One region of the Halobacillus sp. H74 genome, then DNA from elsewhere that is predicted to be linked to it. Evidence: riboswitches for the same ligand, from Rfam matches in the RefSeq annotation. Region 1 holds a riboswitch; each other region holds the start of a gene.
What was found. A riboswitch is a leader RNA that binds a small molecule or an ion and turns the genes downstream of it on or off. The one in region 1 is predicted to bind cobalamin.
Positions count from the first base shown of each region.

Region 2: it holds a riboswitch for cobalamin, as region 1 does, so the genes downstream of both, ACTWPX_RS00135 (acyl-CoA thioesterase) here and ACTWPX_RS18455 (ribonucleoside-diphosphate reductase subunit alpha) in region 1, are expected to answer to the same signal.
Region 3: it holds a riboswitch for cobalamin, as region 1 does, so the genes downstream of both, ACTWPX_RS07400 (hypothetical protein) here and ACTWPX_RS18455 (ribonucleoside-diphosphate reductase subunit alpha) in region 1, are expected to answer to the same signal.

Region 1 covers NZ_JBQQCI010000010.1:32,992-43,559, reverse strand. The annotation lists gene ACTWPX_RS18495 (aldehyde dehydrogenase family protein) at 17-1,471, opposite strand; gene ACTWPX_RS18490 (GNAT family N-acetyltransferase) at 1,556-1,999, opposite strand; gene ACTWPX_RS18485 (DUF2254 domain-containing protein) at 2,169-3,536, shown strand; gene ACTWPX_RS18480 (cation diffusion facilitator family transporter) at 3,785-4,666, shown strand; gene ACTWPX_RS18475 (pyridoxamine 5'-phosphate oxidase family protein) at 4,809-5,234, opposite strand; gene ACTWPX_RS18470 (alpha/beta fold hydrolase) at 5,460-6,320, shown strand; gene ACTWPX_RS18465 (hypothetical protein) at 6,361-6,507, opposite strand; gene ACTWPX_RS18460 (class I SAM-dependent methyltransferase) at 6,573-7,256, opposite strand; cobalamin riboswitch at 7,439-7,615, shown strand; gene ACTWPX_RS18455 (ribonucleoside-diphosphate reductase subunit alpha) at 7,844-10,078, shown strand; gene ACTWPX_RS18450 (ribonucleotide-diphosphate reductase subunit beta) at 10,095-10,568, shown strand, end outside.
Region 2 covers NZ_JBQQCI010000001.1:17,756-28,323, forward strand. The annotation lists gene ACTWPX_RS00105 (sodium:solute symporter family protein) at 1-57, opposite strand, end outside; gene ACTWPX_RS00110 (DUF4212 domain-containing protein) at 73-366, opposite strand; gene ACTWPX_RS00115 (hypothetical protein) at 397-582, opposite strand; gene ACTWPX_RS00120 (peptidoglycan-binding protein) at 836-1,654, opposite strand; gene ACTWPX_RS00125 (DsbA family oxidoreductase) at 1,904-2,626, shown strand; gene ACTWPX_RS00130 (hypothetical protein) at 2,896-4,320, shown strand; gene ACTWPX_RS00135 (acyl-CoA thioesterase) at 4,397-4,870, opposite strand; cobalamin riboswitch at 5,025-5,205, opposite strand; gene ACTWPX_RS00140 (hypothetical protein) at 5,354-5,716, opposite strand; gene ACTWPX_RS00145 (ROK family protein) at 5,868-6,755, opposite strand; gene ACTWPX_RS00150 (LCP family glycopolymer transferase) at 6,895-7,830, shown strand; gene ACTWPX_RS00155 (hypothetical protein) at 8,578-8,979, opposite strand; gene hutG (formimidoylglutamase) at 9,143-10,081, opposite strand; gene hutI (imidazolonepropionase) at 10,044-10,568, opposite strand, start outside.
Region 3 covers NZ_JBQQCI010000003.1:187,400-197,967, reverse strand. The annotation lists gene ACTWPX_RS07420 (hypothetical protein) at 1-166, opposite strand, end outside; gene ACTWPX_RS07415 (FecCD family ABC transporter permease) at 163-1,206, opposite strand; gene ACTWPX_RS07410 (FecCD family ABC transporter permease) at 1,199-2,215, opposite strand; gene ACTWPX_RS07405 (ABC transporter substrate-binding protein) at 2,269-3,264, opposite strand; cobalamin riboswitch at 3,638-3,835, shown strand; gene ACTWPX_RS07400 (hypothetical protein) at 4,001-4,222, shown strand; gene mmgD (citrate synthase) at 4,266-5,381, shown strand; gene ACTWPX_RS07390 (bifunctional 2-methylcitrate dehydratase/aconitate hydratase) at 5,454-6,896, shown strand; gene prpB (methylisocitrate lyase) at 6,922-7,842, shown strand; gene ACTWPX_RS07380 (alpha/beta fold hydrolase) at 8,203-9,027, shown strand; gene ACTWPX_RS07375 (NAD(P)/FAD-dependent oxidoreductase) at 9,186-10,220, opposite strand; gene shc (squalene--hopene cyclase) at 10,511-10,568, opposite strand, start outside.

The DNA.
Region 1 (10,568 bases):
TCTTAGTTTTCAGCATTTAAAACGGGAATTCCCGATAACCGTTCATGACTCCGATCCATTTGACCGTCGTGAATTTATCCAATGCCCATTCGCCGCCAAACCGGCCAGTGCCTGATTCTTTTTCTCCTCCAAAAGCCACGTGCGCTTCATCATTTACTGATTGATCATTAATGTGAATCATACCTGTTTCCACACGCTTCGCAACTTCCACTCCTCTGTGTACATTGCGGGTGAACACTGATCCGCTTAAACCATAAGGCGTTCCATTCGCAACCTTTATCGCTTCTTCTTCTGAAGAGACTTTAATAATGGAAGATACAGGACCGAACATTTCCTTTTCAGCGACAGGCATATCGTTCGTAACCCCTGTCAAAACAGTGGGTTGAAAGACACTGCCATCCGCTTTGCCTCCTGTGAGCACTTCTGCTCCCTGCTCGATACTAGCATTGAGGTCTGCCTGGATTCTTTCCACTGCACCGCTATTAATGAGTGGACCAATAACTGTATCCCTTTCAGATGGATCTCCAACTTTCAAACTCTCGACCTTTTCTTTGAATCTTTCGATAAAAACATCATGGATACTTTCATCAACAATAATCCGATTCAATGACATACAAATCTGTCCCTGGTGCAAATACTTTCCAAAAGTAGCTGCATTGACGGCTTTGTCAATATCGGCATCGTCCAGAACAATCATCGCATTGTTTCCACCAAGTTCTAGAGCAGTGTCCTTAATATATTTCCCTGCTAATTCTCCAATATGACTCCCGACTTCTGTAGAACCAGTGAAAGAAATCAACTTAGCTGCTGGATGGGTAACAAAAGTATCCCCGATTTCAGAACCTCGACCTACGACGACATTAAGGACCCCCTGAAGGAATCCTGCTTCTTCAAAAAGATCCGCAATCAATAAACCAGAAGTAACCGGGGTCTCAGAAGCAGGCTTAACTACGACGGTATTTCCCGTGGCAATTGCTGGAGCAATCGATCTCATCGCCAGGTGAAACGGGAAGTTCCATGGGCCAATCACACCAATGACTCCTTTAGGTGAACGGTATACTCTATTTTCTTTTCCTGGTGTATTCGATGGCAGAATTTGCCCTGTCATCCTTGTCGGGAAACTGGAAGCCTCCCGGATGATTCCGGCAGCCGCTTGAAATTCCACTTCTGCTTTTATGAGTGTACTTCCTGCCTCTTTTACTAACCAATCAATGATTTCTTCTTTCCGTTCATTTACAACTTTGAGCAATTGATCAAAATAGTCTTGTTTTTGTGCCGGGGATATTTCCATCCAGAATTTCTGAGCTTCTTCCGCTGCCCCATACGCTTCATTCAAATCATCTTCATTTGCTGAAGGAATGGACACAATCGCCTGCTGCGTATATGGATTGACATTGTCTACATACTTCTCACTTGAACCACTCTTCCATTGGCCGTTGATATATTGTTTAGTAAATGTCTTAGGACTCATAAATTCATACCTCCATTGGATACTGCTTACAGAGTTATGATTCCCCTTATTGTATAGTGCAAAACAAGGGGCGAAATCAAAGATTTATATTTTCATCAACATGTCCACATGGGGAATGTCATCTTCCAAATACACCTCTGACACTTCTTCAAAACCGAAAGATCCATAGAAATTCCGTAAATGTTCTTGGCCATGCAGCCAGATATGATCTACTTCCAAATCTTTTTTCAAGAAATCAATAGCACGGTTCATTATCTCTGTCGCATAACCTTCCCCACGGCTTCCTTGTGTAACTAATACTCTACCAATACTATGGTACACCTGACCTTCATGTGGAGGTACGATACGGCAATAAGCGATCATCTGCTCCTCTTGTTCCAACCAAATATGTAAACTGTCTTCGTCCCGTCCATCCACCTCTGGGTATGGGCAGTTCTGCTCTACCACAAACACAGCTACTCTTACCATCAATATTTTGTATAATTCCTCCTTCGTCAATTCATCAAACCGCTTGCGCACCCAATTCATCCTCATCACCTTTTCCTTTCATACGTTATTACAAATATACTAAACCCTTTTAATATTGACAAAATAAAGAGATTTATTTCAACACATATTTTTCGTTTGAAAGTATAGCGGGGAGGGGAAGATATGGTTACAGCCTATCACCGTCGAAAGGAGGAGAGCTATTATATTTATGAACTTATTACCACCATCAGTAAAAAAGTATTTTCAGATGTCCAAACGTCAACGGAAACATGAAGTACAGATGACTTTATGGTACATGCCTTTTTATTACATTTTGTTGGCTGTTTTATTCGTTGCTGTGACACTGGTCCTTGACTTAGTTTTGGAAATCAACCAATATACGTATCAATTCTTTCAAGTCAATGCAGAAATAACCAGAATACTAGTCAGCACTTTAATCGGAGGCATCTTGACACTTAGTGCCTTCACATTAAACTCCTTGCTTGTCGTGCTTACCACATTCAGTGGCCAGTTCTCCCCCCGGATGCTGCTTAACTTTGTAGCAGACAAGCGTACACAACACGCCCTTGGAGTATTTAATGGGAATTTTGTATATGTTCTTTTAGTATTTCTTTTCATAGGAAATACAGAGCGTGAAACCTATGTTGCCGTTCCCATTGCAACAATATTCTTAGCATTCACATCTGCAGTCACATTCATCTACTTTATCAATCATGCAACCACTTGGATGCAGGTCCATAACATCACCGACACGATGAAAAAATCGTCCGAAAAAATCATTAACCAAACCTTACGCAGGGATTTGGAACAATACCGCACCAAAGAACCCGGTGATCTATTGGAAGAAGAAAGAAAGAAAGCGATAAGTATAAAGGCGAAACGTTCCGGCTATATCCAATTAGTGGACTATCGGAGTATGATTGCTGAGGCTCGAAAGGATAACATCCTTATTCAATTCCATTCTCAAATTGGAGATTATATCCTTAAAGAAAACCAGTTGCTCAGCTATTGGGGGCCAGGCTCTGAAAACATCGATGAGGAAAAGTATTGGAAGATGATCAATATCGGTCATAAAGAAACGGAATTGCAGGATATCCAAATGGGTATGCATAAGCTCGCAGAAATAGCGATCAAGTCATTGGGAAATGATGACCCAAAGTCCGCAATCAACACGCTTCACCAAATGGCAGAATTGATGCTCACTGTTGAGGATTACATTACTTTCACACCTTATTTGATGGATAAAGAGGAACAGGTGAGAGTTATACTACTGAATGAGTCCTTCGCTTCCTACGTATATCGTGGCTTTGGCTATATTCGACACTATGCACGTGATAATCATTTGATCATCACTGAAATGGTTGATGCTCTTGCGTTGGTTGCTGAATCTATCGACGAATCCAAACATCAGATGCTTTGGGAATTTGCATGCCATACCCTGGATCACATTGAAACTAAAGTCATCTATGAACTCGACAAAACCTTCCTGCTTGAAGCCGTTGAACGTCTGGCGGACATCACAGGTCACCAGCTCGACTACTATGCTATTCATCGACGCTTCTATCCTTTAAGTTGATGGGTATGTAATCAAACAGAAACCGTAAACGTCCAGCCAATCAGGCTGGGCGTTTTCTAACTTACGGGCTGTATCCTGTTATGAATGAAATGCTCCCCCTCTACATAATTGACCATGTGCTCCTCTCTCTGGAATCAGGTGGTGCTAATATGGAAAGCCTAGGAAAATCAAGATCATTGACAAATGTTCCATCATTTCATAAATTAAATATATGCACATATGCTCATACATTATGAGGAGGTGTAAAAATGAGCCATCATCACCACCATCATGTCGATTCAACTACCGGAAAAATTAAAACCGCTTTTTTCTTGAACTTCGCTTTCACGATCATTGAATTGATTGGCGGTATTCTAACAAACAGCATGGCTATCTTATCAGATGCTTTGCATGATTTAGGGGACTCGTTATCACTTGGTTTAGCTTGGTTCTTACAAAAATTTTCTAATAAAGATCATTCTCCGCAATTTTCTTTCGGGTACAGGCGCTTTTCATTGCTTGCTGCTTTAATCAACAGTGTCGTTTTGATTGTCGGATCTGTTTTCATTTTGACAGAAGCTGTACCCAGGTTATTGAATCCGGAACAACCGAACGCCGCAGGGATGATTCTCTTATCCCTATTGGGTATCGTCGTCAATGGTGCCGCGGTTTTCAAGCTTAGAGGCGGGGATTCAATGAACCAAAAAGTGATGACATGGCATATGTTGGAGGATGTCCTTGGATGGTTGGCTGTCCTTATAGTCAGTGTAATCATGTTTTTTACAGACCTGCCAATTCTTGACCCTATAGCTTCTATAGGAATTACGCTTTTCATCCTTTACAATGTTATCAAAAACCTTATCCAGACGATGCGGCTCTTTTTAGAAGGTGTCCCGAACCATATCGACTTGGATGACCTTATTACAGAAATAAACAAGATCCAGCACGTCAACTCCACTCACCATACCCATTTATGGTCTATGGACGGAGAAAACCATGCGTTTTCCACTCATATTGTTGTACCCGCTGCCACCACTAAGCAGGAGGTTTGCAACGTGAAAGAACAAGCGAAAGAAATCCTTGGCCCGATTAAATTGGAGCATGTCACTATCGAAATCGAATACGAAGATGAATCATGTTCCCTTTCCTAGCACGAAAGTGGAACCGGCCCCCGAAAAGCATAAGCACACCTTTGAAGTGACGGGAGTTTTCGCCACAGCAAAAGGCTTGCTTATGACCTCGAGGAGTTCTCAAGACCAAAGAAGGGGTTAGCAATCTGCTAACCCCTTCTTCTTATAAATCTAAGGTTTCTGGTGTATCTCCATCAGCATTCATCAAACGGATATTTTCCGGCATGACCTCAAGAACGATGTAGTCCGGGTCTCCTTTTCCAGTAAACCAGCGTTCCATTCGCTCAGACCAAAGCCAATCTTTGATTTTTTGATCATCTCGAATTTTGGCTTGTCCTTCGACTTCCAAATAGCTGTCTCCGTACCCATCCCCTTCATAACCGATAAGGATATGGACATGAGGATTCGCTTCAATTTCTTCCGCTTTATGTGTTTCTTTATTGGTTGGCGTGTAGAAAGTAAATTCATCATCATTGAAAAACGTCATGAAGCGAGAATGTGGCTTCTGATCTTTGACAGTCGCAAGCGTTCCTACAGTGTGTTGATCCATGATGTTGTAAATTTTCTTTTTCAATTGTTCTTGATTCAAAGGGAAGCTCCTTTCTGTAATCCTTGTTATTCAGTACAGTTTCAGTTTTCCCTGAAAGAACAGAGATAAACCAACAGATGGGTCGAAAACATGCTCTAAGGCATCAAGGGTATGCTATAGTGTATAGTCATCACTTTGTCATTCTTTTTTCCCATAACCTGTTTTTCCGGCTATGTTATTCTTTTACACTAGAACAAGGATTTATAATTCTCAGGAGGAACACCAATGATTACAGCAAATAAATCGATAATGAAATGGCTCTCTCTTCTGGTAGGTTCCATTCTAATCGGGTTGATTTTCTTTATGATCAATTCCAAATCGAGCAGCTCAGAACCTATTGATCAAGAGGATATGACCCCGACCCTCTTTATCCATGGATACAAAGGAGGTCCTAGAAGCTTCCAAACGATGATTGACCGGATGCAAAGCCTGGAATGGGGGAAAAAGCAGATGGTTATTTATGTAGCATCAGACGGCGACCTAACCATTCAAGGTGGCATCCAACAATCCAGAACCCCATTCATTCAAGTGTTGTTTGAGAACAACCGGGCCAGCATTAATAGCCAAACGCATTGGCTTGAAGGTATCATGCAGCGGTTGAAATATGACTACGAAATCCAGCAAGTAAATATCATCGGACATTCAATGGGTGGATTAATATCTGCCAATTACCTCTTGAACGCTCAAGAATTCACAGCTCCTAAAGTCGAAAAACTGGCCGTTATCGCAAGCCCGTTCAAAGGCATTAGAAAAGAAGGATATTTTAAATCAAACTATGGAGAGGCAACCACAGACTTACAGCCAGAATCAGAAGCATTAATACAGATGGTTGAAAAAAAGAACCAATTTCCTCCCCATGTTGATGTACTGGCCATAGCAGGAATCATCAACAAAGAAGCCCCAGAACAACTCCATTGGGATGGACTCGTCCACGCATCAAGTGTAAAAGGATTACAGGATATTGTCCCATTCGGCCAATATCAAGAAGAAATGGTTTATAACAAGCAAGCATCACATTCAGGGCTCCATGAGCTAGCTGAAGTAGACCTTCTGCTCGGTAAATTTCTTTGGGAACAGCAAAACTAAATAAAAGGAACCGGGACCTACTCAAAGGGCCCGGTTCCTTTTATTTTCTATGCAGCACTTCATAGAACTCTACGAACGCTTGAAAGATGGAAATAGACTGAAAGACCATCAAACCCAATGCAGTCAGCGAGAAAAATCCGATAAACACGAACCGAATGGACAAGAATGTTTGGACCCATGCCATCACATTCACCCTCCTCATGTTTGAATTTATGAGAAGGTCTTTAAAATCATACAGCCTTTTTCACTCCGTCATTCTTTTTTCTCGAATATGAATAACCACATAAATGTCAGAGCCTGTTTCATTTCTTCATCAAGTGTATGTATATGGGTTTCTTCTACCCCCCGCTTATAGACTCCTTGACCGTCAATACACTTCCACCCTGTTTCCTCTGCCATTTTTCTTAATTCCCAGGGCATCATCGTATTACAGATCACCTTTTCCCCATAAAGCCTACGGTAACTGTTGATCCTCGGCATAGCTGTCGGCCCCAGCAAACCGATACATAGACGGCCGCCGGGCTTTAAGATCCTCTTTATTTCTTCCAGTCCTTTGTAGGGGGTTTCAATCCATTCCAGTGAATTGATGGCCATGGCTCCATCGAATTGCTCTGATTGGAATGGTAAATCCGTCAAATCCCCCTGAGCAAACGATAAACCTTCTTTCTGGATACGTGAGTTCGCCCGTTCAATCATATCCTTTGATAGGTCTACCCCCGTAACTTCAAACCCTTCCTGAAAGAGAAGATAGGATCCGAAGCCATCCCCACACCCTAAATCAGCGATAGACCCTTTCCCTACATGTTGTTTTAAAAAAGGAACGATTGTACTTCGGCTTCCTTCTTCCCACATCACCCGACTTTTCGAGCTCCACATTTCTGAACGATCATCCCATTGTTTTTCCGCTTCTTCATGCCAATTAAATTCGCTTCCCATCCTCTAATCCCCCTTCATATTATCTTTCATCACAGCTTTCATTATAAAGAAACATTGCTTTTTTTCATAAGAATTAAGTATGCATCAATATAATTCAAAGAGAAAAGAGTTGCATGATTTCTGCTTCTCCGTTATGATTAAAACACAATATAAGCTAACAATTTTAAAAAATACAACTATATATAGTATTTACGAATGAAAGATGCCACAAGGCTTAATAGGGAATCCGGTTAAAGTCCGGAGCTGCCCCCGCAACTGTAAACACTCGCGAAATGGAGGTTCCACTGTGCCAACGCACGGGAAGGACCAGAGTAAGATCGAGTGTCAGCCAGGAGACCTGTCTTTGTTCGTCGGTAGTTTCAACTTCTTCGGGGATTGAGAAGATGAAACGATGGAACGAGGACATCCTGATCGCTTTCCTCTCTTCGTTCCATGGTTTCATCCGCTCATTTCCGTGAGCGGATTTTTTTATGATATTTATCAAAGTTGATATTCCTGAAACACGATTCTCCATTTTTATAACCGTAATTAATGGAATTATCGACAAGAATAAGAGTAGACACAGTTATGATAAAAGGAGTGACAAAATGAGTGTACTTACGAAAGAGACCCATTGGAAGGAAAAAATAACCAAGTGGAAGAATGATTATCCGAAACTTGAGCTCCAGCGACTCATTGATAAATTACCCGACCTGGGATTTGCGCAATTGAACGAAGCAGAACAGTCAAAAACTTTAATCCTGGAATGCCTGGCCGAAGTGGATGAAACAGAACCTGGCTGGACCTTCGTCGCTAGTCGCATTCTGCTTGAACAAATGTATGAAGAGGCAGTCATGAACAGAAACACAAACGAACCCTATCAAGATTTTTTTGGTTTGATTGAACGTTTGATCAATGAAGAAATTTACTCCACGAATCTTCTTACATACTACACAAAAGCGGAAATTGATGAACTTTCCTTTGCGATCGATCCGGAATGCGACCGTCAATTCACCTATATCGGTTTGAAGACACTGAGTGACAGATACATCGCCCGTAGTAAGAAGGGGGAATTTTATGAACTTCCCCAAGAGAGGTTTATGATCATAGCCATGGTCCTCATGTCTCAAGAAGAAACACACAAACGAATCGACTTAGTGAAAGAAGCTTATTGGGCCCTGAGTCATTTGTATATGACTGTAGCCACCCCCACTCTTGCAAACGCCGGAAAAAGGTACGGACAGCTAAGCTCCTGCTTTATTGATACCGTTGATGACAGCTTACAATCGATTTATGACAGCAACACAGATATCGCTAATTTAAGTAAACATGGAGGCGGAATCGGTGTTTACTTAGGTAAAATCAGAAGTCGTGGCAGCGACATACGCGGTTTCAAGGGTGTTTCTTCAGGAGTGATTCCTTGGATGAAGCAATTGAATAACACGGCTGTAAGCGTAGATCAACTCGGTCAACGTCAGGGGGCCATTGCTGTTTATTTAGATGTCTGGCATAAAGATATTTTCCCATTTTTAGATAGTCGGTTGAACAATGGGGACGAGCGGCAGCGTACCCATGATTTATTTACTGGAGTTTCTATCCCAGATTTGTTCATGGAGACTGTAGAAAAACGTGAAGATTGGTATTTGTTCGATCCTCATGAAGTTAGAGAAGTGATGGGTTTTTCATTGGAAGACCATTTTGATGAAGAACGCGGCAAAGGATCTTTCCGGGAGAAGTATTTTCAGTGTGTCAACCACCCTGCCCTTTCAAAAACAACCGTGCCAGCCATCGAGATCATGAAGAGAATTATGGTCGGCCAGCTCGAAACAGGTACACCATATATGTTTTACAGAGATGAAGTAAACCGTATGAATCCTAACCACCACGCGGGGATGATCTACTGCAGCAATCTTTGTACAGAAATCGCTCAAAACCAAAGCCCGACTACGCAAAACGAACAATACGTGGAAGATGGAAAGATCATCACCGTCCAAACACCAGGTGAATTCGTCGTCTGTAATTTATCCAGTATCAACTTAGGAAAAGCGGTACCAGAAGGTGTATTAAAGCGACTGATACCGATACAAGTCCGCATGCTTGATAATGTTATCGAACAAAACACGATCCCTGTGCTTCAAGCCCAATTGACAAACCAAAACTACCGCGGCGTGGGACTTGGTACATTCGGGTGGGCCCACTTGCTTGCGAAAAAGAAAATCGCCTGGGAATCAGAAGAGGCGCTGGACTATACGAAAGAAGTGTATGAGGCTATCGCTTATTATGCGATTGAAGCAAGCAGTGAATTGGCTGTTGAAAAAGGCAGTTACCCCCTTTTCGAAGGATCCGACTGGCAAAATGGGGATTTTTTCGTTAAACGAACGTTTGACCAATACGGTTCATGGAACTGGAAAGCCTTAAAAGACAAGGTTGCTCGGGACGGTATGAGAAATGGCTACCTTCTTGCGGTGGCTCCAAACTCAAGTACATCTTTAATTGCAGGCAGCACAGCCAGCATTGATCCAATCTTTAAGAAGTTTTATTCCGAAGAGAAAAAAGACTACAAGATTCCCGTCACCGCCCCTGACCTGAATCATGAAACGTATGGCTACTATAAATCAGCATATGAGATCGACCAGCATACGAGCATCCATCAAAACAGCATACGCCAAAAATTCATTGATCAATCAATCTCTTTCAATATCTATGTAACGAACACGATCCAGGCAAAAGAATTATTAGCTATCCATTTGGATGCTTGGAAAAAAGGCTTAAAAACGACTTATTATACCAGGTCCACGTCAAGTCAAGGCGAGTATGACGACTGCGAAAGTTGCTCATCATAACAAGGAGGTAATCTTAATGGAGACGATACAAAAACGGAAATTAGTCGACCACGAAGCTCCGAACGCATCTACAGGAATAATTAACGGAAAAAGCTCGAACGTGCTGAATTGGGATCATACTCGTTTTGCTTGGGCCTATCCGATGTATAAAAACATGCTTTCCAACTTTTGGATTCCGAATGAAATCAATATGAGCAATGACTTGAAACAATGGCCGGAGCTCTCTGAAAAAGAACAAGCGTCATTTAAAAAAATAATCGGACTGCTCGCTTTTCTCGATTCCATTCAAACAGATTACTCAGGTAAAATTGCTGATTATTTAACAGACTCAAGCCTTTCTGCTTTGATGCAAGTACTCGCTTTTCAGGAAGTCGTCCATAATCAATCTTATTCCTATGTTCTCTCCTCTCTGGTGGACCAGGGTGAACAAGAGAGAATTTTCGAGTACTGGAAGCATGATGAAGTTCTGTTGGAGAGAAACCAATTTATT
Region 2 (10,568 bases), on a different contig from region 1:
GTACAATCCAAAAGTAGCGACAATCAAAGCAAGGGAGACCATAAACTGTGCGTCCATTCTTCTCCCCCTATCTTATTGATTTACTGCTTTATTATCTGTATCCGTATTCTTATCTTTAGGAATTAAACCGAACCTCCTGTCGATGACATCACTGATCGCTGCATTGAAAAACAATAGTACAATGAATGTTATAACCGCCCCCTGACTGCCCATGTAATATGGCAATGGAATGCCCATCACACTAAAGGATGAAAGACTTTCGGCAAAAAGAACGACCATATAGGAGACGAGGACACCTATCCCCAAATAAATAAAAATCAGAGTTGTACGTAAACGAAAGTATGCCTGCGCCTTTTCAGGATCCATTTTTCTCAAAATGTTTCACCTCCTTTCAAGTTATCCTCTCAAATCAAAGATGAACTGGACGGTTTCCCAAAATGGCATGGGGACCATAATGATTTTCGTAAGCGTGACCGCAAAAAGCGCTATGATCGGCAGAGCGAAAAAAATCGGACGCTTCTTTTTCAAGGCCAATACGACAGAAAGTACGGTAATGACGGCAAGAATGATAGGTATAAGCATGATTCGACCTCCTTTTTTGAAAGCGTTAACATCATTCTTTAAAATTTTTTAAGAATAGTTAGAATTAACTGAATATTACAACTGATATTATTATAAAATTATCACAATTTGTCAACCTTATAAAAATTACTAGTGAATTGAAGCTGGCTGGTTAAGGCTTAGGGAGCGTTTTTTTACCATTCAAATATTTCTGGTCAGGAGGAATTCACACGCGAAGACCGCATCCACTACGAATCGGATGCGGTCTTCTCCTTCATATGCCGAACATAGCCCTCCAGGTCACCGGCCCGACGATGCCATCTACCGACAGGCTGTGGCGCTCCTGATAATCGCGGACGGCTGCTTCTGTCCTTTTCCCAAACAGGCCATCAACCTGTACACCAACCACCTTTTGCACTTGTTTAATCAGAACGCCTTTCATGCCGATTCGGATGGGATTACCGGGGTACGTACGTTTTTGTAACATAGCGATGGTGATCGGCCCCACCACCCCATCTTCCTTGAGGCGCTCCTTTCTCTGAAACTTCTTCACCGCCGTTATCGTATCTGGTCCATAACGTCCATCCACCTTGTGGGGACCTAAAGAATAACCGAGCTGAGCGAGCATGGTTTGGATTCGTTTTACTTTGTTGTCACCGTTCTTCGGTGCATGGAGTTCGAGATGGGCATAGTCTTTGAAATCTTTCCAATCCCCGCCCCATGTAAACCCCATGGACTTGGCGATTTCCGCTACTCTCCGCCACTGATCATTAACGGTCCAGAGCGCTTTGCCCCCATCTGAGGAGACGAGGAAAAAATCAATCGCTCGGCCGTCATGATGATTGCTTTGGCCCGGTTCAGCATAGGTGACGATATTTCCCCTGGTGCCGAATCTCTTTCCATTCCAGTGATAATCCGGCCGACCTTGACCATATAAACGTGCTTGTTCTGTGAACGAACGGTATCCTGATGAGATTTGGACGTAAATCCCTTCTGCAAACGCCTTTTCAATTAACTTGAGAGCCTTCCCCCTGACATCTTCCTGTACCTTTCCCATTTTTCTCAAACTGCGTTCCTTTAAAATATTGATCACCAACATCCCTCCTTATTTCTATAATCGAAACGAGGAGTGTTCCGGGTGTCAGAAACATACCGGGTGAAGCTGGTACATCTTTGTATGAAAAAAGGCTATGAACGGTAAATGCAGGAGGCCAACCGCAAAATTGATGGACTCTTGGATAAAAGGAGGATTATCCAGCGAGATGGCCGAACAGAATGATGGCATTCCTTAGAAAGACAACGTAAAATTGTACTTGTACTCTAATAGAGAGGTGAATCATTAATGAGAATAGAAGTATGGTCAGATTTCGTCTGTCCTTTTTGTTATATCGGAAAAAGAAGATTAGAAGAAGCACTTGGACAATTCCCAGGGAAAAATGTGGAGGTTGTCTATAAGAGTTTTGAATTAGACCCTCAGGCAGAGCGCAACACAGGCCGAAACATGCATGAAAAATTGGCGGCTAAATACGGCCGGTCCCTCGATGAAGCTAGAGAAATGACGAGGAACATGACGGAACAAGCCAAAATGTCCGGGCTTGATTTTCACTTTGACAGCATGATTCCTACCAATACTTTTAATGCCCACCGCGTTGCCCAGTTCGCCAATGAACAGGGCCTTGGAAAAGAAGTCACTGAACGATTCTTCAAGGCGGTTTTGACGGACTCCAAAGACCTTGGAGATACGGAGACCATCGCTGATTTAGCAGCAGAGGCTGGACTGGATCGCCAGGAAGTCATCAGTGTATTGAATGGAACGGATTACACAGAGGATGTTCGTGCAGAAGAAGCAGAAGCCCAGCAAATCGGTGTCCAGGGCGTACCTTTCTTTGTGATCAACAGAAAATATGCAATCTCAGGAGCACAGCCGACAGAAATGTTTGTGCAAGGAATGGAGAAAGCTTTCGCTGAAGAAGAGAAACAACCAGCGTTTGAAGATTTGTCAGGTAATGAGGGAGCCACCTGTACCGATGACGGGTGCGAACCTCCGGACAATCAGACAAAATAAATACAGTTTCAGCCACGTGCCGAACGTGGCTTTTTTTTATGTTCGTCAGATGATGTGGAAACGGGAAAAAGTTGGTTGAAATATGGAAAAAACAGGCACCTCAAGTCATCCAAAATCTGGATGACTTGAGGTGCCTGTTTTTGGTAAGTTACCAGCGGCCACTTTTCACTCCTCCCCCTCTAATTGAATAGCCTATAGTGTTCACACCGCCTATCAGGTTATACAATCGCTATTTCATTATATGAAGAAAACATCAAGGGGGCCTTCCCATGGAGCTTACTATGTCTCATTGGATATATGGTTTATTCACTTTCATCATTATTTTGACGATGGTTTTCCGGAAAGGTGTCGTTCTGCCTACCTTGCTCGGAACGTTTGTCGTCGCCTGGATGTTCAATGGAGATATCATCAGTGGTTTTGTCGGCGTATTCAATGCCAATTTGGTCGCTGCAAGAGAATTGTTCAATATCTTTCTGATTATTACATTCATGGTCGCCCTGCTCCGTTCCCTCAAAGACCTGGGTGCAGATACCAGGATGATTCAGCCTGTTCAGAAAATCATGATCAACAGTCACGTATCTTTTTTTGTACTTGTTATCGTCACCTACGTCATCTCGCTTTTCTTCTGGCCGACACCTGCCGTCCCTCTCATTTGTGCGCTTTTAGTTCCTGCAGCTATTCGTTCCGGTTTGCCCGCGATGGTCGCTGCAATAGCTGTCGCACTCGCCGGCCAGGGAATGGCACTATCCTCCGACTATATCATCCAGGTCGCCCCAGGGCTGTCCGCAAAAGCTGCCGGTATCGAAACAACTGCTGTCATGGATCAAGCTTTGATTTTGTCTCTCATCACCGGGGGCGTCGCTATCACGATGGCTTATTTTTTCAACCGGAAAAATTTCCGATCGAAGAATGATCCTATGAATGAAAAAGAAATAAACACGATGCAGGGAGTTACAGAAAAAAACCAGGTTCCCTCCAGCCGTAATATTCATATGTGGAGCAAAACCTTTTCCATCCTCGTTCCGTTAGCGATGTTAGCTGTCATGGTTTTCATGATTTCAACTAAGCTGACTTCGGGACGTATGGGTGGTTTTGAAGGGGGGAACGGCGCCGCCTTCATAGGAGGAGTGGCTGTCATTCTCCTGCTCCTATCGACGATCGCTTTCGGAAAACACCGAGCCCTTGATTATGTAAGTGACCATATTACAGAAGGGTTCGTTTTCGCATTCAAAGCGATGGGGCCAGTCATCCCTATAGCCGGATTTTTCTTTCTGGGCAGCGCAGAATTTGCTAAAGACATTTTGGTCCTTCCCACTGAAGAAACGCCATCTCTATTATTTGACCTGGTCCAATCCAGTCAGGATTTCTTGCCGCAAAATGCTTTCCTGACCGCTTTCAGTATACTTTTGATCGGCATCATCACAGGACTTGATGGTTCTGGGTTTTCCGGTCTCCCTTTGACAGGAGCTCTTTCTGCTTCACTATCGAATGGAAGCATTGACGCATCAACTCTTGCTGCAATCGGGCAAATGGGGACGATTTGGACAGGTGGCGGGACTCTCATCGCCTGGTCTTCCTTGATTGCCATTGCTGGTTTCTGCGGCGTATCGGTGATGGACCTTGTGAGGAAGAATTTCATCCCTGTCATGGCAGGATTAATCATCTCAACCACCATAGCAATCTTTTTATTGTAAAATAACCCCACCTCAAATCCCCCACCTCAGGTCATCCAGAATATGGATGACCTGAGGTGGGGATAAATACCATTCATCAACGTAAGGTAGAGCGGCTTTTTCTATGTTCTTTTCGCGCTGTAGCTGTTTCATACAAACGCATTTCCTCTTCTGTTTCAGGGATCAACCGTGGAACTTCTGTCGGTTTCCCATTCTGGTCGACAGCTACCATGGTTAAAAATGATTCCGTCGTCATCACCTTTTGTCCAGCTAATAAATCATCAGCAGATACTTGGACAAATACTTCCATTGAAGTTCTTCCCGTCCACGTAACACTTGCCTCAAGGGTAAGGGCATCCCCTACTTTGGCCGAAGACATAAAATCCACTGAATCTATCGAAGCTGTAACCACAACACAGCTTGAATGTTTCATAGCTGTCAGAGCTGCAATTTCATCAATATAAGCAAGCACTTTTCCCCCGAATATCGTGTCTAAATGGTTCGTATCAGGTGGTAGGACGAGCCTTGTCTGTTCCATCTTTGAATAACTGACCGGTAAGGGTGATTTCATGAGTTTTCCTCCTTTAGGTTCGTACCTCTAACATCTAGTTGCACAAAAAAACACCTTCTTATAATGAAGGTGTGCACACTTATGAGCATGACTCATGAAACCAGTTCATCTTCCTGGTTTTATACACGTAACACCCTCCTATCTCCCGTAGGACTTCATGTTCTTCTTTATGGCAGGTCTCCTGACTCAGATTCATCAGCCCTATTCCTTCCCGCTATCTAAAGCAGTGGATTCTAATTAGGACCTCCTCATTACAGTGGCGGGACCGTGTCGGATTTTCACCAGACTTCCCTTTTCAGCTTCCTTAAGAAGCCACCATAAAGCCTATGCAGTTGTATGTCCTGCGCTCTAACTATCTCTCAAATGTTACTGAACTGTCAATCTACTCCCGCATATAGTCGCTCAAGAAAAGTAAATAACTGCCACCTCAAGTCATCCAGAATCTGGATGACTTGAGGTGGCAGTTATTCCTAAATCCAAGCATTATGGTATTTGCAGTATCATTCCTTCTAAGACATGGATATTCTTCGCGTTAAAGCGGATCCCTTTATAGTCGAAGACAAGAATTTGCTTATCTTCCACTCCTAATCGTTCTTCAAAATTTCGCTCTCCATAGATTTCCTGATAAGTAATCTTAGCCTGAATATTCTTTCTTGCTAAGAAAACCTTCATCCCTTTCAGTTGTGACTGCACCTTTTCTTCTGGTGGGGCATCATCATAAAAATAAACAAAGTGAAGCTCATTTTCCATGGAGGTTGTAAACTGTTGAATGGTTCGTTGTGTAGAACTATCCGTGCATCCTGTCAGCAAACCCACGACCACCAAAAGCCCAATCCACTTTCTCACAATTACATTCCTCCATAAGTATAGCTTATACCACTATACGTGAAGGTCTGCATAAATATCACCAGGCTTTGAGCTCATTTAGTGGAAAAAAAAAACCACCTCGGGTCATCCAAATTCTGGATGACCTGAGGTGGTTGTTGAGTTCATTGCATCAACCCAAGAGCGCTGCACCGATGACTCCTGCATCGCCTTTCAGTTCAGCTGGTTTCATTTGCAGATGCGGCGCTAGTCCTGGAAACAAGTAATCACTCACTCGTTCTTGTAACGGCACCCATATCAGCTCTCCGGCATTCATGACTCCACCGCCGATCACAAACACTTCCGGGTTAAGGACGTGGGCAAGGTTGGCAATCCCCATCGCCAAATAATCAATCGCTTCATTGACAATGCGCAAAGCCTGCTCATCCCCTGCACTGACGAGTTCGAATACCCGCTCTGATCCTCCTTCAATGCCGTATAATTCCTGTGCTCTTTTCCCGATCGCCGTCCCGCTTGCATAACTTTCTAAAGACCCTTTATTCAGGTTGCTGTACTGATAACCGTTCGGATTAATGATCATATTGCCGATTTCCCCAGCATAACCATGCGCCCCGCTGAATACTGTTCCATTGAAAACAAAGCCTCCGCCGACCCCGGTGCTCACTGTTATGTAAAAGACACTCTCCTTACCTTTCCCAGCTCCGAATTTCGCTTCAGCCAATGCAGCAACATTTGCGTCGTTTTCGAGCTGCACCCGTACGGAAAAATGACCTTCCAATTCTTTGACAATAGGGACCTCCTCCCAGCCAGGCAGATTAGGTGGACTCAAAATGACCCCTTTACGAGGATCCAAGGGACCTGGTGCTCCAATTCCAATGCGATCGATTTCTTTTCCCTCCGAAATCTTTTCGATCATGCGGATGATTTTTTCAATTGTATATTCGTATCCTTTTTCCACTTCCGTTTTTTCCTGCAGCATCTGCTCGATGGTTCCTTGTCCATCAACCGTTGCTACACGTACATTCGTCCCGCCAAGATCCACACCGATTTGAATCCCCATGTGTAACACTCCTTTATGAATGGTTTTCATATATTGTAACTCTTTTTATAAAAACGAGGAAATGTCAGTCAACTGTTTTTACATAAATCTACAAAAAACGTATAATAAAGAAGGAACTTTTTATAAAAGAGGTGGGGGAATGGGTCGAAGAGAAGTAAAGAAGAAAAAGCGGCGCAAAAGAAGAGGTTGGAAAGTCCTCCTTGTCGTCATAGGTTTAGTGTTATTAATCGGAGGCATTTATTTATTTACGATCATTAATGATGTGCGTACAACAGTCAATCAGGACCTGCATGAGGATGTCTCCTCTATCGATACAGATGAAACGAAAGAAAAAGTCGACCAAAAAGAACCGATCAATATTCTATTGCTCGGGGTGGACGAGCGGGAAAACGATGTCGGTCGCTCAGACACGATGATCGTCATGACCCTGGATCCTAACAATGACCAAATGCAAATGGTCAGCATTCCACGAGATACACGTGTAGAAATCGCCGGGGACGGACGCACTACCCGCATTAACCACGCTTATGCCTATGGTGGAAGTGATATGGCGGTCGATACAGTGGAAAACTTCTTGGATATTAACCTGGATTATTATATCCGCGTCAATATGGAAGGACTTTCCCAAGTCGTTGACGCTGTCGATGGTGTGACGGTTCAAAACGATCGCGCATTCAGCTCCGGCAGTTTTGATTTTGAAAAAGGTGAAATTAAACTGGATGGCCGTGAAGCGCTGGCCTTCGTTCGCATGAGAAAGAATGACCCACAAGGAGACATCGGACGTAATGAACGCCAACGTCAGGTCATTCAGGGAATCATCGATAAAGGTGCACGGCTCGATGTTGTCAACAAAGTCGGTGATGTCATGGACGTACTCGGAGACAACGTGAGTACGAACATGCAATTCGGAGACATGAGAAGACTTGCCACGAATTACAGCAGTGCCCGCAAAAACTCTTCCACCTACCAAATGGAAGGTGATGGAAGAATGGTGAACGGCATGTACTTGATTTTCATGTCCGAGGAAGAAGTACAAAAAACTCACGATATGATTGTTGATTTCGGATCTGAATAACTGTTTTCAGAGGCTGGGACAAAAGAATTTTTCCGCTGGAAAACCCGAACGAATTCGTTCGGGTTTTCTTAATGTAGCAATAAACGCATACGCCGCTCCGTCAACATACTTCGCTTTCCGCGGGCACGGCCTCAGCCTCCTCAGAAAGCAAAGACCGCTTTCTTCCGGGGTCTTCCGCTCGTGCTGTTCCCGCAGGAGTCTACGTATGTTGCCTACGCTCCATTTGATCCATTCCACTCTATTGTTCGTCTTTTCCTGTGGCAGTTCGTGTTTCCCAGCCAACCATACGATTAGGAAGACTCTCGAAACTACATCTCAAGGGGAGCATTCATGGAGGAAACCCTGTAATTAAGCGTAAGATGTTTGATTCTCACTCACATATGTCAGTATTTTTCTGAACGAATTTCGAGAAAAACATATAGCAAGGGGCGGCGGGGAATGCGAAGACTCCTGCGGGAAGAGAGGGCATGTTGAGACCCCACAGGACAGCGTCCGAGGAGGCTCAACGCGCTCCCGCGGAAAGCGAAGCATTCCCCGCCGCCCCGATCCTCTCCCAAAATGTCTCGAAATCGTGTCTTCAAGAATCCTGCCATATAATTGAATAACTTCATATGAAAAATCAACAACCTTAACAAAGCCTAATAAAAAGAAAAGGGCTTTTTATCAGTCTAGAAACATGCGCTATGCATGCCCCCTTATTTAAACGGACGTTTGATCAAATCGTTTTTCACATAACGAAACCGCCACTTAAGCGGCGGTTTCATCTTCATTTTTCTGTCTATATAATTTAATTCCTTTACCGATAAGCCGGAAAACAAAGTATATACCGCAAAATAAGAAAAACCCGAGTATACTCACGAGGGCATCTCCGAATTCCATGTTGCCGCTGCCGGTGATTTTTTGCTGGATTTCCACCGCAAATACAAAAACGAGCACCATGGCAAATGTGAACAGGAACGATATGGCTGTAATGCTCAATCTCGCTAAGGCATGAAATAAAATATCCACGAAAATAAGACCGCCGAATCCCAGGATCCCAATCACCCAAAAATGCAGGTCCTTATCAGAAAAGTCCCACCCCATCATCCGGGAGAACTTCTGGATGACATCATGCCAAACGTTAACTACATCAGCTAATAATATAATCATTTCTTTCATCGCTTATTTAATCAATCTCCTATTCTTACAAGCTAAACGAACATTACTTAAAAACACTTTACCATATTCCCTCTCCCCTGCCTATCTATTTCCAAAAACACCCACCTCAAGTCATCCAATATCTGGATGACTTGAGGTGGGTTTAATTTCCATATCACGTATACATAAACCGGAGCATGACGTGGGCGGCGAGGCGGCTGGTCATATCCCTGACGTCTTTGCCAGGATCCACTTCAACGATATCCATCGCTTTGACAAGGGGTTCTTTTGCCGCAAGCGCAACGCTCGCCAACAATTCTCCAGCGGTTAACCCTCCTGGCCCGATCGCTGGACAGCCGGGGGCGAAGGATTGGTCGACGGCGTCCATATCAACAGAAAGATAAATCATATCTACTGATTCTTTCAATCTCGCTATCTCTTCAGAAACTATCGATCGAATCCCTTTCTCCTCTACATCCTGCATCGTGTGGACGTGCACCCCATGCTCTTTGGCATATTCGGCATAGGCTTTGGCATTTGAGAAATCCCTGATGCCCACCTGGACTAAATTCTCTCCTTCTATCACACCGGCTTCCAGCAAGCTGCGGAAAGGGGTCCCATTCGTTCTGCCCCCATCTTCCAAATTCCTCAAATCATGATGGGCATCCCACTGAATGACACCTATACTTCCATACTTTTGTTGAAACGCGGAAATGGAGGGGAAACTGATGCCATGATCACCACCCAGGATGATCGATTTTTCGCAGGCTTCTGTTTCAAGCATTTCCATCACACTGACCTGGAGCCGTTTCAGTGTTTCCTCTGTATCCGTCGGATGGATGGGCACATCTCCATAATCCAACATCGTTACATTGCTGTAATCTTCATCCTTCTCCCCTGAATAGGTCGTGTATGATCCAAGGGCATTGCGAATAGTCGAAGGGGCTTCAGAAGCGGTCGAATAGGAAATCGATGTTTTGGAAAAAGGGAGACCGATGATACCCACATCGGCTTTCTTCCCTTTTTCGTACCATTGCTTTCGGTCCTCCGCTTTGATTGTGTGCCGGTCTTTGAATTTAGTATTCTCTTTCGGGTTGAGGTACCGAAAAGACATCAGCGTCCCTCCTTCCCCAAATTTTCCGGCCATGCTTCCACACTGCTAATGCATGATTGACGCCGTAATGGTACGGAATGTATTGATAGTTCGGTACATCCCACAGGACAAGATCGGCTGCGGATCCAATTTCAAGTGTTCCTGCCTTGTCGCTTCTTCCGATCGCATGGGCGGCATTCACCGTCACCGCGTTCCATATCTCTTCAGGTGTCATTTTCAATTTCAAGGCAGCTAGAGACATGATCATTTGCAGATTGTCTGTGACACAGCTGCCCGGGTTGAAGTCGGTAGCCAATGTGACCGCCGCTCCCTGATCAATCATTTTCCTTGCTTTCGCATATTCATTTTTCCCTAAGTAGAAGGTCGTCCCCGGCAGCAGCACCGCAACCGTCTGTCCTTCTGCCAGCTTGGAAATCCCTTCGTCAGAAGCAGCGACCAAATGATCAGCCGAAGCTGCCCCCATGTCTACCGCAAGTTCGGTTCCCCC
Region 3 (10,568 bases), on a different contig from region 1:
CTTCCCATAGCATCGAGTCCAATACTTGAGCAGGAATAACTTGAGCATACTTCTTCATCATCATTGATGCAGTGATTTTCAAGTTAGGAGCAGATATCCGTTGTTGTTGATGGCTTAAAAATTCAATACATAGATGTTCTTCCTTTAATGCTTGGACAGGGATCATTCACTCATCGCCCTTCGGTTCCGGTATAGTAGATAAATGAAAAATGGTGCACCGATTCCAGCTGTAAATACGCCAGCAGGAATATCAGATGGCAAAAAGGCGGTACGAGCTATGATATCAGCGCCCATCACAATTAACGAGCCTATCAGAGCCGACCCGACTACTAAATTAGCAAACGAGTTATGCAGGATCAGCCGGGCGATATGGGGAGCGATCAATCCAACAAAAGCGATGCCGCCTGCAAAAGAAACAGCTGCGCCGGCTAATGCAACACTTAAAGCAAGTAGTAGAAAGCGGAAAAACTGTACCCTGACGCCCATACCTATTGCTACATCATCACCCAACTGCTTAACATCCACAATCCCCGTAAAGAAGATCGAAAGGAAGATCAAAATAAGGATGATAGGAAGAAGAATCGTCACTTCCTGCCAATTTGCCCCGTATAAGCTACCGGTTAACCATAGATATACTTTAGAAGCAATGGCAGATTCGCTCGATACCATGAACATTGTCACGATAGCATTGGTGAGTGCAGATATCCCAATTCCTATAAGAATCAATCTTATTGGTGTCACACCATTTTTCCAAGATAAAAGATAGATGATGAGTGTTGTAACTGCCGCACCAATGATAGACGCAAGAGGAAGCCAAGTGACACTCCATTCACCCAGGAAAAATACGATAAAAATAACCGCTCCTACGGAAGCCCCGCCTGTAACGCCTACAATGTCCGGAGAACCTAAAGGATTACGAATAATTCCTTGTAAGATCAATCCAGACACTCCAAGACCGCCCCCTACGAGAAAGCCCATGACTACTCGGGGCATCCGGAGTTCATTAAGAATGAAAGCGTGATCACTCACACCGAGGATTTCCTTGATTACCTCATCGACTGGAATATAACTGCTCCCAGACGAAAGGCTGATGATAAAAACAGCACAGGTCACAAGTATTAAGGAAATTAAAATAAACAACGATCGTTTATGGAATTGCATCGAAAATTTTTCATCTTTATTTCTTATCGTGTAGAACTCACCCATTTTTCTTCACCCCTTTTCTAGCGATATAAATGAAAAATGGAGTTCCGAAAAGTGCTGTCATTACCCCGATCGGCATTTCTTGAGGTGCAATGACAAGTCGTGCTGCTATATCAGCAAACAATAACAGGATAGCTCCGAATAACCCGCTTATCGGTAGAATCCATTGGTAATTCGGTCCAGTGATTCCTTTGACGATGTGAGGAACGACCAGACCGATGAAACCTACTGAACCTGCGACAGCCACGGATCCTCCTGCCAAAAACACTATAGTGATTCCGATTGCCAGTTTCACTATACCGGTGTTTTGCCCAAGATTCTTAGCAACATCATCACCGGACATAAGGATGTTCAAAGGCTTTCCAATCAATAACGAGAGGATAATTGCTCCTGAGATAAATGGAAGAACAGGTAAAAGGAGATCTAATTCTCGACCTGCTACAGATCCTGCCAGCCAAAATAACACGCTTTGCATACGTTGTTCATCCAAAACAAGCATTCCTTGAGTAAATGAAACGAAAAGTGCACTGATTGCAGCACCTGCCAGGACAATGCGTATAGGGGACAATCCATCCTCCCCCATTGAACCTAGCAGATATACGATTGTCCCTGCCACTCCCGCTCCAATGAAACCAATCCACATGTAACCGCTTAAAGATTCTACAGAAAAGAATGTCGCAGAAGCTACAATGAAGAAGAGGGCGCCTGCATTGACTCCGAATATGTCAGGTGCTGCTAATGGGTTTCGCGTCAATGCTTGCATTAGAGCCCCCGCAATAGACAAACTTGCACCAATGGTAATAGCGATTACTGTTCGAGTTAAGCGCGAAGTACGAATAATGACCTGATTCGTACTGGAAGGATCATAATGAAAGAAGGCGTCCCAAACCTCAGAGAGAGAGATAGAGGTCTTCCCTACAGCTATGCTGAAAAAAGAAGCACATATAAATAGAAGCAAAAGAACCAGTAAGGTTGTCCATCTTATATGTCGATTGTTCATAAATTTGCTCATTATGTTTCTCCCCAAAGAAACAAAGATAGGAGGGCCCCTCCTATCTTTGTGATTTATTTCTCTAATTCAAACCGGTCATACAAGTCATCAAGCATTAAGTTAGCTGCTCGAATACCACCGGCCATGTTCCACGTAACTTCATCCACCGTGTGTACCTCATCATTTTTCACGGCGTCTAAGTTCTGCCATAGTGGATGATTCGTCCATTCCTCAAAATTATTTTTAATAGCAGGATCGTCACTCATGAAAATATAAAAGACATCAGCATTCATCTCAGTGATGCTTTCTTTATCCGTTAATTTCATACCCCACTCATCCGATTGTTGGTTTTCTGGTCTGGTGAACCCTGCCTCTCTAAGAATGGATCCAGCAAAACTATCAAAATAGATACGCGCATGGTCACTGCGGAAATTAAGTACGGAAACGTTAAGCGGCCACTCATCCCCTAGTTTCTCAGAAGCTTTTGTATTAAAGTCTTCGATACGCTTATCCCAATCGTTCAGGATTTCATCTGCTTTATCTTCTTTATTCAATGTTTCGCCCATTAAATTTACCGTTTCTTTAAATTCATAGACTTGATCAATAGCAACAGTAGGAGCTATTTTTTTTAGTTTCTCATAAATTTCTTCATGACGCAGTTTTGATGCAAAAATGACATCAGGTTCAAGCGCTGCAATTTCTTCCAGATTTGGTTGAGTTTCTTCCCCTACCAACGTAGTTCCTTCAAGGTCATCACGAAGGTACTTATAAATTGGCTTCTCTACCCATGATTCAACGATTCCTACAGGGTCCACATCAAATGCAGTCGCTGTATCCGTTGCTCCTTGATAAAGAGTCACCACTTTTTCTGGAGTTCCCTCAATCGTTGTCGTTCCCATTGCATGTTCAATTTCTCTTGTATCCGACTCTTCACTGGAAGAATCATTTCCTCCCTCTGCCGAATCACTTTCTGAAGAAGCTCCTTCAGATCCGCAAGCTGAAAGAAGTGTTGCCATAAATAAAACAAATATTAGAAGTGCCCATTTTTTATGTAATCGGGTACTCAGCATATGTATCCCTCCTGTTTGATATTGAGAATCATTTTCATCTGTCACTATATTATTGCAAACGATTCTCAATGTCAATACTATACAAGGGACTTTTCTATCAATTCTCTAAGGGAAATTTCCCAATTTCAAAAGAGCTTCTCAACGGTTCAATGAGCAATTGAAAAGCTGATTGAAAATATAGTAACCTCTTATTTCGCTTGGTAAAGACTTTCTTTAGCATAAAAAAACAACTCCTTGTTGAAGTTGTTATACTTGATATCACCCAAAAACGCGATTATTGGAACTTATTTTCAAATCAAATATATCGTCATCCTACCCTTCAGAAAAAATTGTTTATTTTCTAAATCTTTGTTATATTTAAAAAGTCAAAACTGAATATGTTTTTGATTCAGGTGCAGGTAAGCATTCAGCTTATTTGCTTAAAAGGGAAATCGGTGATAATCCGATGCTGTCCCGCAACTGTATTTGGGAGCGAACTGGTATACCACTGTTCTAGTTAAAAACGAGAATGGGAAGGGACCAGGGAGTGATGATCATAAGCCAGGAGACCTGCCTGTCTCAGCGAACATCCATACCTACGAGGATAGGAGGTGTTAAGTGCGAGTTAGAGAGTATGGACAGGTGTGTAGATTAATGATTCCCTCCTCTCTCTGGATAGCTGCAATCTCAACTTAACAACTTCTCTGGAAGTTGTTTTTTTATTGTCTTGATTTTCATTTGACTAGAGGTGCTTTATTTGACGGATTCAACTGAGTTTACCGTAAATTTGTTCAAATCTTATATCATGAACCACCTGTTTTCTTCTGTCCCCTGCCCACTGGAAGCTATCTACAAAAAAATAAAAGAAGAAATCATCAAGCAAGAAGGTCGAATTCAGGAGCTTGAGAACCTTGAGGAAGCCTTCTTCATTGTCCATGAAGAAATCACCGGAAAACGACCGGTGCCTTCAAGAGCATGAACACTTTTTTGAAAGCGTTTACTAAAATACTAGGAGGATCTATATGCATGAGCAAACGACTTACAATCCCGGATTAAATGGTGTGATTGCAACAGAGACAAAGTTGTCTTATTTGGATGTTGATGCTGAAGAAATCATCCTTCGTGGATATGAACTGATTGAACTTACCAAAAGCAAGCATTATCTCGATTTAATCCAGCTCTTATTACGAGGTGAGCTTCCTGATGATGAAGAACGCTCCTCAATTGAAGAGGGTTTGAAAAAAGAATATGACCTCCCTGAGGATTTCTTTTCCCTTTTCAGTAAATTACCTAAAGAAACACATCCAATGGATGCCTTACGTACAGGAATATCAGCACTCGCAGGTTACGAGAAAAACTTAGATGAACGCCATGAAGTCGAGATAGACCAAACGTCACGAAGACTTCTAGCAAAAATCCCTAACATCGTTGCTAATAGCTACCACATTCTTCAAGAGGAAGCGGTTATAGAACCAAAACAGAAGCTGCCCTATAGTGCGAATTTCTTGTACATGATTACAGGTAATGAACCGACCCCTTCAGAAGCAGCCTGTTTTGATCAATCTTTGATGGTATATAGTGAACATGAAATGCCGAATTCAACCTTTGCGGCACGCGTAATAGCTTCGACAAATGCTGACATATACGGCGCACTGACCGGAGCAGTAGCTTCTTTGAAAGGAAACCTCCACGGGGGAGCAAATGAGGCGGTCATGCACATGCTGATAGAAGGTGAAACGATAGACGGGTTCCGGCGCCTCCTCTATGAAAAACTTAAAAACAAAGAAAAAATCATGGGCTTCGGACACAGGGTTTACATGAAGAAGATGGACCCCAGAGCCTCCTTGATGAAAGAGGCACTACGTGAACTGTCTAAAGATAGAAATCGAGAAGACCTTTTTGAAATGTGCGAAGCAGGAGAAGACCTGATGAAACAAGAAAAAGGTCTATATCCGAACTTGGATTATTATGCCGCACCAGTCTACTATTTGTTAGGTATCCCAATTGAATTGTACACACCTATTTTCTTTGCTGCACGAACACTGGGGTTGTGCTCACATGTGTCAGAGCAATATGCAAACAACAAACTGTTCAGACCAAGAGTTCTCTATACCGGCCCCCGCGGTCTGCACCCTTAGAAGTAAACTGCCGGGTTTGCCCCGGCTATCAATTAAGTAATCATTACATATTTAATAAAGGTGGAGATGGAGATGACAGAAGTGAAAATAAACGAGAGACAGAAGACCGATCATGTTTTAGATCAAATCGCAGAATATGCCGTTGATGGAAAAATCAGCAACCATGAAGCTTTAGAGACGGCACAATACGTATTGATGGATACGTTAGGCTGTGGTTTTTTAGCCCTTCGATATCCTGAGTGTACCAAGCATTTAGGGCCTATCATTCCTGGCACCATTGTTCCGAATGGTTCCCGAGTACCTGGTACGTCTTACGAATTGGACCCCATCCATGCGGCATTCAATATTGGATGTATGATTCGCTGGCTCGATTACAATGATACATGGCTGGCTGCAGAGTGGGGACATCCTTCTGACAACTTGGGAGGAATTTTAGCGATTTCCGATTACATCAGCCGAAAAAGGATAGCAGAAGGAAAACAACCGCTGAAAATGGATACAGTGCTCGAATACACCGTCAAAGCTCATGAAATTCAAGGAGTATTAGCCCTGGAAAACAGCCTGAATCGTGAGGGGCTCGACCATGTTCTATATGTGAAGGTCGCAACCACAGCAGTAGTGACCGCTATGTTAGGCGGCAATAAAGAAGATGTCATCAATGCTGTCTCCCAAGCCTGGATAGATAATTCGAGCCTTCGAACCTATCGTCATGCACCGAACACTGGCTCACGTAAATCGTGGGCTGCAGGTGATGCAACGAGCCGTGGCGTAAGGCTGGCTTTGATGACAATGAACGGAGAAATGGGATATAAGACAGCCTTATCTGCGTCTGGATGGGGATTTCAGGATGTTCTTTTCGATGGGAAAGAATTGAATTTGTCCCGTCCATTTGGGTCATACGTGATGGAAAACATTTTATTTAAAATATCTTTCCCTGCTGAATTTCATGCCCAAACAGCAGCAGAAGCGGCGATTGAACTTCATGACCAAGTAAAAGGAAGAATCCATGAGATCAAGAAGGTCACCATTACCACCCACGAATCAGCCATCCGAATTATCGATAAAAAAGGACCGCTTACCAACCAGGCAGATCGTGATCATTGTTTACAATACATCACAGCTATCGGTCTCCTGTATGGATCTTTGAATGCAGATCATTATGAAGATGAGGTAGCCCGCAATCCTGAAATCGACCGCTTACGAGAGGTAATGGAAACCATTGAGAATGAACAATACAGTAAAGATTACCTTAATTCAGATAAACGTTCTATTGCCAATGCTGTCCAGGTCTTCTTCAACGACGGCACCTGCACGGAGAAGATAGCAATCGAGTTTCCAATCGGCCACCGTCGTCGGCGTGATGAAGGACTGCCCCTTCTTTTGAATAAATTCCAAAATAATTTGAAGACACGCTTCCCCTTCCGTCAAGTAAACAAGATTCTTAACTTGTGCGAAGATTATGATGAACTGACAGACACCTCTGTCAATCAATTCATGGAAATGTTCAGGATTTAACTTAGCTATTTAAGGAGGGCCATCTATGTCATGGATTGTTGAACCTAAATCAACCCAATCAGAAAGAGCAGACGTTTTCAAAGACCTGATCCAACGCCCGGAAATATTGAAAATCCCGGGCGCTCACGATGGAATGTCAGCTAAAATTGCAAGAGACGTCGGATTTCAAGCCATTTATTTATCCGGAGCTGCCTACACGGCAAGTCGCGCTCTCCCCGATCTTGGGCTCATATACTCGAACGAAATAGCCGAAAAAGCACAAGAACTTATCCGTGCTTCAGACCTTCCTCTGCTCGTTGATATTGATACTGGCTATGGCGGAGTGGTGAACGTAGCACGGGCTGCAAGAGAAATGGTCGAAGCCGGTGTTGCCGCTGTGCAGATTGAGGATCAGCTATTGCCGAAAAAATGCGGACACTTGAACGGCAAGAAACTGATAGACCCAGAGGAAATGATGCAGAAAATACGTACAATAAAAGAAGTCGCCCCTACCCTCGTCATAGTTGCACGTACAGACGCAAAATCGGTTGAAGGGATGGAAAAAGCCCGCGAGCGCGCTAATCTGTATGTCGAAGCCGGCGCCGACGCCATTTTTCCAGAAGCATTAACAAGTGAGGAAGATTTTCGTCACGCCTCTGCCTTTATTAAAGCGCCTTTGCTCGCAAACATGACCGAGTTCGGAAAGACACCTTATTTCACGGGAGAAGAGTTCCGCTCATTCGGGATGGACATGGTGATTTACCCTGTCACCTCCCTTCGTGTAGCAGCCAAAGCTTATGAACGGGTTTTCACAGAAATATTTGAGAATGATACGCAAAAAGAAAGACTCGAAGAGATGCAATCGCGTGAAGAACTCTATGAAACCATCAAATATTATGATTATGAAGAGTTAGATGAAAAAGTAGCCAAAACTGTTCTTCCGGAGATCGGGAAAGAAAATGAGTGATTAAGGAAAGTATTCCACATTAGAATAATGTACTACAAAAAGAGAAGGGAGCCCCCCTTTCTCTTTTTTTAAATCCACTCATACGGAAATACTTACAATGAAAATCAGCACACGAAGCTTGCTAGGAAGGGCTTCGCTTTATTTCGGGAAGTCGCCGCTTTTGGATGACTCACCATGAATGAATGTCACCACCCTGATGTGCCTTGCTCCCAATTAACTTTTTTATGTTAGTCACACTATTCACTTACCATGAACATTACCCATACCCCTCATTTAATTTCCAATAATTAAGAAATGGAATGAAGTTGTCATGAATATGATTTAGAAATAATCTCACTTTATAAAATCAGGAGGTAAGCCATGAAAACGAATGGAGCTTATATTGAAGTGGAACCAGGGGTTGAATTATTTGTTCAAGATATCGGAACTGGAGATCCGATTGTATTGATCTCAGGTTTTACGTTTACGACAGAAGTTTTTTCCGAGCAAGTCCGCCATTTTTCAAAAACTCACCGTACGATTGTGATGGATCCCAGAAGCCATGGCCGATCTACCATAACGGTCCAAGGAAATGACTATGTCACACACGGGACGGATTTACAAAAGGTTCTGAAGGCATTAAAAATCAAAAATGCTACGCTTATCGGCTGGTCATTCGGATGCTTAACCGTATGGGATTACATTCGCCAATTTGGAACAGATGATATCAGGTCCCTTGTATTAATTGATATGCCTCCAAAATCTTTATCCCTTCAACAGGACCGGGATTGGGTAGAAGGACCACTTGATGACATGGCTGCAGCCTATACGAACTACCTTCGTCATCCACAGGGACAACGGGAATTCATTTCGGCTTATGCGACTGGAGTCATGGTCCAGCGTGAACTGAAAGAAGAGGAATTGGCATGGATTGTGGAGCAATCACTGAAAACACCGTACTATATTGCCGCCAACTTGTTTTCATCAGGGCTTTTCTCAGATTATCGTGAAGAGGCAGCAAAAGGCAGCGAATCCATACCGACTATGTTCATTGTTGCGGAACATTGGGCAGCAACAGCTGCCGCCTACCTAAGCAAGCTGACTCCAAACGCCACAGTGAAGACCCTGGGCGGCCACCTCATGTTTTGGGAGCATAGTGATAAGTTTAATGAGATCGTTGAGGGGTTTTTGCAAGGAAATAAGTGAAATCGCTTTTTCTTTATCCTTCATATGTCCGCCATAAATTCAAGCAACACACCAAAAGACTACCCTTTAAGGAAAGTGGTAGTCTTTTTCTACGGAAAGGTATTTTAGATTAGTCGGACGAGATTTTAATCAATTTGACTAAGATTGGCACCTGCATTTTATATCTTTGCCATTCGCTTTTCTTTCAGCTTTTTATTGTATTCATCCATCCGTTCATTATGGGAAGAGACCATAGCGCTTGCCGTTGCATCCGGATCAATGAACTGCTTAGCCTGGTTAACAGCATTCGCCGCATCTTGGAATGCACCTGCAATTAAATGAAGCTTTCCTTCATGATGGAGAATGTCCCCTGCTGCGTAAAGTCCAGGCACAGAAGAAGCACTTTGAACATTTCCCTTAATAAAGAAATCATCTATACGCTCTAAGTCTATGGGACTTTCATTCAATAAAGAAGCATCACGGTTAAACCCATGGCTGATAATCACTTCATCCACTTTCACCTGTTTGATTCCATCGCGGGGATGTTCAAGCACCACTTCCTCAATCATTTCTCCATTCTTGTCTGCTGTTAAAGATTGAATGGAAGACTGCTCATGAAGGTGAACACCCTGTTTGACCAACAGTTCAATACTCGCTTCATGGCCCTTCAATTCTTCCTTGCGATACACTAAGTCCACGCCCGCGGCAAGCGGGGCAAGCTCATTCGCCCAGTCCACCGCAGAATGGCTCCCCCCAGAAATTAAGACTCGCTTTCCAACGAACCGCTGAAAGGAGGGGACGGTGTAATGCAGGTTGCTGACTTCGAATTTCTCAGCACCTTGTATTTTAAGCCTAATCGGTTCAATGATTCCGCCTCCAACAGCAATGATGACCGCTTTTGACCAATGCTCTTGACCAGAATCCGTCCGCAGTCTGAACTCTCCGTCCACTTTTTCAATCGACGATACTTTCTCACCAAGAACAAGATCCGGTTCGAACGTCGTTCCTTGCTCGACCAGCTGATCTATTAACTGCTGACCAGGAAGCGGCGGCAAACCACCCACATCCCACACAATTTTTTCAGGATATACATGCACTTTTCCACCAAGAAAGGGATGACTCTCAATGATTTTTGTTTTCATTTTTCGTAACCCACTGTAAAAGGCTGAGAAAAGACCCGCTGGCCCTCCGCCTATAATTATCACGTCATGCATACTGTTCCCGCTCCCTTTTAAGTTGTTACTTTTAACATAATGATATTGATAATCATTTTCAAGTGAGGGGTTGGTAGAGTGTATTTTCATAAAAATTTTAAAAAGCTCCTTAGATACCTACACATTCATGAATTAATAAAATGGCACCGTAACTAATGACTGACTTGTTTAAGAGGGTAAAAGTATTTTGTGTAGATGAAAAAATAAGGAAGACCTTTTTCTTACAGATTTCATCTAGCAAATCATAAGAAAAAGGTCTTCACATATACCCCCATTTCACATAACTTACCTCAAAAAAACTTTTGCTTGTAATGGCTTAATGTTAGAAGCGGCCATATATAACGATAG